2 regions of the Pediococcus claussenii ATCC BAA-344 genome follow, and region 1 is predicted to be linked to the other one. Evidence: riboswitches for the same ligand, from Rfam matches in the RefSeq annotation. Region 1 holds a riboswitch; the other holds the start of a gene.
What was found. A riboswitch is a leader RNA that binds a small molecule or an ion and turns the genes downstream of it on or off. The one in region 1 is predicted to bind fluoride.
Positions count from the first base shown of each region.

Region 2: linked by a shared signal. The riboswitch ahead of PECL_RS08560 (HAD-IC family P-type ATPase) and the one ahead of eno (phosphopyruvate hydratase) in region 1 are both predicted to bind fluoride.

Region 1 covers NC_016605.1:1,464,691-1,468,122, reverse strand. Annotated here, with positions in the region: gene PECL_RS07290 (MFS transporter) at 1-250, shown strand, start outside; gene PECL_RS07285 (COG4705 family protein) at 497-1,333, shown strand; fluoride riboswitch at 1,388-1,447, shown strand; gene eno (phosphopyruvate hydratase) at 1,497-2,783, shown strand; gene PECL_RS07275 (DMT family transporter) at 3,048-3,368, shown strand.
Region 2 covers NC_016605.1:1,743,825-1,747,256, reverse strand. Annotated here, with positions in the region: gene PECL_RS08570 (C69 family dipeptidase) at 1-746, opposite strand, end outside; gene PECL_RS08565 (endonuclease III domain-containing protein) at 878-1,501, shown strand; fluoride riboswitch at 1,551-1,612, shown strand; gene PECL_RS08560 (HAD-IC family P-type ATPase) at 1,661-3,432, shown strand, end outside.

The sequences.
Region 1 (3,432 bases):
CGTGTATGCGTTAAGCATGATAACTATTTCAGCGCGGAGTACCGCGGAAGTTGCCGATATATCTGGTATGACGCAGACTGTTGGATACTTGATTGCCGCAGTGAGTCCATTAATTATTGGGATGTTACATCAGTTCGTTGGCTGGAATATTTTAATAGTTGGCTTAATTATAATTGCTGCGGTAGTGACGGCTCTTGGGCTTGTATTTAATGTTGGATTATTAAAAAGAATGGCAATAAGAAGTAAGTAAAAATATATGGAATTGCAGCAAAGCCTAGGGTTACTGCAATTCCGTTTTTATTTTGAATAATGGTTTTAAAAATAAATGACTTTTGTCATATGCTACTTCTTAATGATTAGAATCGTGTTTAAAATAACTGGTTTACTTTTGTTGCCTTTTAAAAGTTAAAGTTTTTATACACCGTTGATTAAAGGAGGTTAGTTAGACAAAAAAGATTATACTGTTAACTATCTTTAATTAGTGGAGGCAGTACATATGAGAAATGGAGAAGATAAATTACAACATAATTTAAATAAAGTTCCAGCAGTTTCGCTATTATTTTGGATCACAAAACTAATAAGCACAGGATTGGGTGAGTCAGTTTCTGATTTTTCAAATGGAATTTTTGGAAAGCAAAATTTAGTTATGGGAGCATTTTTTACAATCAGCTGGTCTTTTGTATTATTTGCAGTCTTTTTGACGTTACAGATTCGTTCTGATCGTTATCGTCCATTATATTATTGGATGTCTGTTGCTTTGCTTGCGGTTTTTGGGACGTTTATTGTAGATGCAGTTCGCGCCGTTACAGGTTTAAGTTACATGGAAACGACAACCTTATTTACAATTTTAATGATAATAAGCTTTGTAGGATGGTATGTGGCAACTAATGATTTATCGGTCCATCGTATAACAACAATTAAAAAAGAAATCTTTTATTGGTTGACGGTGGCTTCGTCATTTATTTTGGGAACTGCAACAGGAGATTGGTTTGCAAGTAAAAGAGCAACTGATTTCATTAAGGGTGGACTAGGGCTAGGTTATTTAGATGCCGGATTAGTTTTTGGCGGAGTATTTGTGGCGATATTAGCGTATCGGATAGTGATAAACCCTAAGTTGAATAGTAGAAGTGAAATTACTACATTTTGGTTAGCATACGTGCTCACTAGACCGGTTGGAGCGAGCTTTGCAGATTATTTTGGTTACAGTTTTCACAATGGTGTGCTGGGTAATAAAGGAATGTCAGCAATTTGGATTATATTGTTTGTCATTGGATTGATGATTAATATTAAGAGAAAAAATCAGGAGGAAACACTTGGTTTAAAAACGGATTAAAAAAGCGTTTGCAGAATATTTAGTTGAGTGCTAGAATTTAGTTGTTCAAATTAAATAACAACCAGCGATGGTGTTCGCTGTAAATATCTGACGATTGATGACACCTGCTTCTGAGGGGGCAGGTGTCATCTTTTTTTGTTGTAAAAGAATGGAGGAATTTGTTATGTCAGTATATATTGAAAAGGTAAAAGCACGTGAGGTGTTTGATTCTCGTGGCAATCCAACCGTTGAAGCAGATGTGATTTTGTCTGATGGAACCTTAGGGCGCGCGGAAGTACCATCAGGGGCATCAACAGGTGAGTTAGAGGCTGTTGAACTTCGTGATGGCGGCGACCGGTTACAAGGTAAGGGTGTGAGCAAGGCAGTTAATAATGTAAATACTGAAATTAATAATGCTTTGCATGGCTTAGATCCATTTAACCAAGGCAATATTGACCAAGTGATGATTGACCTTGATGGCACAAAGAATAAAGGTCGTTTAGGTGCTAACGCAATTTTGGGTGTTTCGATGGCAACGGCACGAGCTGCCGCAAATTACCAAAAGGTTCCTTTGTATCGTTATTTAGGTGGTGCTGACCTTGAATTGCCACAAACTTTTCATAATGTTATCAACGGTGGGGAGCATGCTGACAACGGAATTGACATGCAAGAATTTATGATCACACCAGTTGAAAGAACCAGTTTTCGTGATGGATTTGAAAAAATTGTGAACACTTACCATACTTTGAAAAAAGTTATTGAGGATGCTGGCTATCAATCGGGACTTGGTGATGAAGGTGGATTTGCACCTGATTTGAAGTCTTCAGAGGAAGCTTTGCAAATGCTCCATGATGCAATTATCAAAGCAGGATATACACCTGGTAAAGAAATTGCAATTGCTTTTGATGCAGCTGCTTCATACTTCTACAACACGGATACAAAAATGTATGATTTTGAGGGGACTCATAAGACACCAGATGAAATGGCAGATTACTACGAAGAGCTTTTAAAGAAATTCCCTGAAATCATTTCGATTGAGGATCCTTATAGCGAAGATGACTGGGACAACTTTGAAAAGTTCACGGCACAAATGGGCGATAAAGTTCAAATCGTTGCCGATGATCCAGTATGTACTAACCCAATCTTGATACGCAAGGCGATCAAGGAAGGCATGGCCAATTCTATTTTAATTAAGCTAAACCAAATCGGAACTGTTACTGAAACCCTTGAAGCTATTCGGATTGCTCGTAAGAACGGATATACAACTATGATGTCACATCGTTCTGGTGAAACTGGTGATACGTTCGTCGCAGATTTCACAGTTGCAACGAACTCGGCACAACTTAAGGCGGGTGCTCCGGCTCGTTCAGAACGTGTTGAAAAATATAACCAATTGCTTCGAATTGAAGAAGAATTGGGTGAAAATAGTACTCGACTAGCACATTTCCCAGATAGCGTTGATTTTGATTAATAGTAACATTGTGTGGAGTTGGTTATGTTTTGAATAAAACTGGCTTGCTCCACCTGGTCTGAGATTAAATATTGCTTACGCAAGCGAAAATTTCTAAACGAATGAGGTAGAATGATGATTTCATCTTTCTACCTCATTTTATATAGCCTGAAACTGGTAATTAAAGTTAAGTTTAGTATTGAAGTTTTATTAAGCTGGTTGACCATAGCAAATGATAGTTGCTATCATTCGAGATAGGACGAACATTCAAGGGAGTGATTTTACATGAGTTGGCTTTATCTGATTGTGGCAGGAATTTTTGAGGTAGTCTGGGCAACCACGATGAAACTAAGTAATGGTTTTAGTAATTTAATGTACGGTGGCTTAACGATAGTTGGTATGATAGTGAGTTTTAGCTTTCTAGCACTTGCTGTAAAACATTTACCCTTAAGCCTAGCATATCCTATTTGGACGGGAGTGGGGGCTGTTGGTTCGATCATTATTGGGGTAGTCTTTTTTAAAGACCAAGTACCTCCAATTACATGGGCTTTCATTACGTTATTAGTGGTCGGAATCATTGGTATTAAAGTAACTAGTGGACATTAATTTATTGAATTAAAATTCCGAATTGGGTAATAACCTGTTTTGGAATTTTTTAGTTCCAAGATCG
Region 2 (3,432 bases), 280 kb from region 1:
ACACGAGGTGTATTGTAATGGCGGTCTTTTTCAGTATCAGTTCCAAAGATGCGCCGAAAATCCCAGCCTTCATTAGCAGAGTTTAAATGATGTTTTGCCACAAAGTCTTGAATTCCGTCTGACCACATAAAGTTGATAGGATCATCAAAATCAACTTGTTGAATTGCTGATTGGTTGGCGATAACGGCGTAACTATCATCAGGAATTCGCTGTGCAACCCAGTGGTGACCAGTGACAATTTCCATGTACCAAACGTCGTTTTTATCACTAAAAATAACGCCGTTACCCTCGGGTGAGCCATATTTAGCAATTAACTTACCAAGATATTTAACACCATCTTGTGCAGAATCAATGTAAGGCAAAACCATTGTTGGCATCGTATCTTCTGCTAAGCCGTTAGGAACTAGAGGATCATAGGCTAAGGCCTTGGGATTACCATAAACACTTTCGGTTGCACTCATGGCAACGTTTTTTTCGTTAAATCCACTTTCGTCGTAGATACCGTCTTTATCAGGATTGATATTTGGTACAGCACTATGACGGTAACCATTGGCCGGTAGTTTAGCAGTAAATCCATTTTGAGAAGAAGTGATAGTTTCATCAATATTTTGTTCTGCTTGATGCATGTAGAAGCGATGTGGAGCTAATGGCAAAAAAGTATCATCATTGCGAGCGATCATGGTTGATCCGTCGATAGAAGCTTTTTTTCCGACTAAAACAGTTGTACAAGCTTTTTCAATTAACATGTTTGAGACTCCTTAGTATAAATATTTCAAATGCCGTAGAGTTAATTCTAACTCTTAATGGTTATTTTTGGTCAAAAATCAGAAAAAACTTTAAAATAGATTATGGATAATAAATGTTTGGGAGTAGAAAAATGAAAGTTGGAGAAGCATTTAATTTAATGGAAACGAAGATGGGGCCCCAGCCTTGGTTAGAGGACTGGAGAGAGTCCCCTTGGGAGATCGTATTTGGAGGGGTGCTGGTTCAGAACACTACTTGGCGGAATGTTGAACCAAGTTTAAATAATTTAAAAGAAAGAACTGGATTTGATCCAAATAAACTATTGCAACTAACTACAATTGAACTTCAAAATTTGGTGCGCCCAAGTGGGTTTTACACCCGTAAGGCACAGACACTGCGTAATGTAAGTGAATGGGCGGCCGGTCACCATTTTTCCGTAGCTGAAATCAAGTCTAGTAATCAAGCGAAGATTCGATCGGAACTTTTGAATTTGAGTGGGATTGGGCCCGAAACCGCTGACTATGTGTTGATGTACGCTTTTGACATGCCTGGATTTATTGCAGACAAATATTCAAGACGGATTTTTGAATGGATGGGGATTGCAGTTGGAACTAAATATGATGATATTAAAACAAGTGTTGAAAGCAGCGTGTATTTATCTGAAAATGAGTGGAAGGAGTTTCACGCTTTAATCGTGAATGCGGGCAAGCAATGGAAAGAGGTTCAAGATTTTCAAGAATTCATGGGTATTGAATAAAGTGATTCTAGAAGTTGAAAATGACGATTCCTGGTTGTAAAATGAAGGCAATCGAATCGGCGATGACGTTCGCCACAAAATTATAATTTAATTGATGACGTCTACCACAAGCATAACGGCTTATGGTAGACGTTTTTTTAGTTAAGGAGAGTGGAAAGGGTGAAAAGTATTAAAAATACAGGGCTATCACAAAAAGAGGCTCAGAAACTATTGGATCAAAATGGATTGAACGAGGTTAAATTACCAATATTTAAGTTTTGGAATGCTATTGGAAAGCGTTTATGGGAACCGTCAGCCTGGGTTTTAGAAGCGGCTTTATTAATCGAATTTTTTTTAGGGAAAGGTGTCCAAGCAGGCTTTATTGTACTAATGTTACTCTTTGCAGCTATTAATGGCGCTATTCAGTCCAGAAGGGCTAACATCGTGTTGGGATCATTATCAGAGCAACTAGAACCAATCGTTTCCGTTAAACGGGATAATTGTTGGCAACAAATTTCCTCTAAAGAGCTGGTGGTTGGTGATTTGATAAACTTAAAGCAGGGTGACCTAGTTCCGGCAGATGCTCAGCTGATATCAGAAATGCTTGATTTGGATGAGAGCTCGGTTACCGGTGAGTCCAAGGAAGTTCATTATGAAGTTGGGCAAGTCGTTTCTGCTGGAACAGAGGTTATTAGTGGTCATTCATTTGCAATCGTTACAGCTGTGGGTAGCAACAGTAGATACGGAAAGACTGTTTCACTAATTAAGCGTTCGAGCGCACCCGGACATTTACAGGTTTTATTAGGAAAAGTTATTGGATATTTAGCGATTCTTGATGCCGTTCTAGCAGTGATTTTGATTGTAATGGCAATACTTCGACACGAAAATATAATTGAAATGCTACCATTTCTGGCAATGTTATTTATTGCCACCATTCCAATTGCAATGCCATCGAGCTTTGCTGTGGCAAATTCCGTTGAAGCAAAGGAACTCAGTAAGCATGCAATACTTGTCAGCGATTTGGTAGGTATTCAGGAAGCTGCAAACGTGAATTTATTATTGGTGGATAAAACTGGTACGATAACAACTAATAAGCCAGAGGTGGTGTTGTTTAAAAATTTATCGAAGTATCCTGATCAAATTGTGGTTGATTGGGCAGTACACGCGACCGACTTTCAAAGTCCAAGTGTGATAGACAGGGCAATTCAAAACTATGAGCAGAAAACAGTTGAACCCAAAAATGACAATGACTTTACACCTTTTTCGCCAGAACAGGGGTATTCGGCTAACTGGGTTAACTCTGACAGTGGCAAAGCTGAAGTTAAATTAGGTTCGTTTGATCGATTAAATAGTTTGACAAGCAATGTGGTTGATTTAAGTGATGTTAATTTTGAATTAGGGCGTTCAGTAGCACTATCTCTTGGAGATCAACTAATTGGAATATTCATACTACAGGATCAACCAAGAAGTGATAGTTTGAAAGCGTTGCAGGAAATTCAAAAGCGTGGTGTAAAGGTGATTATGCTAACTGGTGATAATCAACTGACCGCTGCTGCAATTGCAAAACAGGTTGGACTATCTGGTGATTTTGTTAGTTTGGAGAAGTTGATTGGGCATAATGATTTAACAAAAACAGCAGGAGTTGCAAATGTTCGTCCAGAAAATAAATTAGAGATTGTAGAACATTTTCAAAAGAATGGGTACATTGTTGGAATGACAGGAGACGGTGTGAATGATGCGTCAGCTTTGAAACAGGCGGATGTTGGTATTGCAGTCCAAAATGCAACTGATTTAGCTAAGAGGTCCGCTAAAATAGTTTTAATGACCGAAGGGTTGGCTCCGATTGTCCAAGTTTTGGATAGTGGGCATCGAGTTTATCAGCGAATGATGACGTGGACAATTACTAAGTTATCAAGGACGTCGGAATTAACCTTATTATTGACCATTGGATA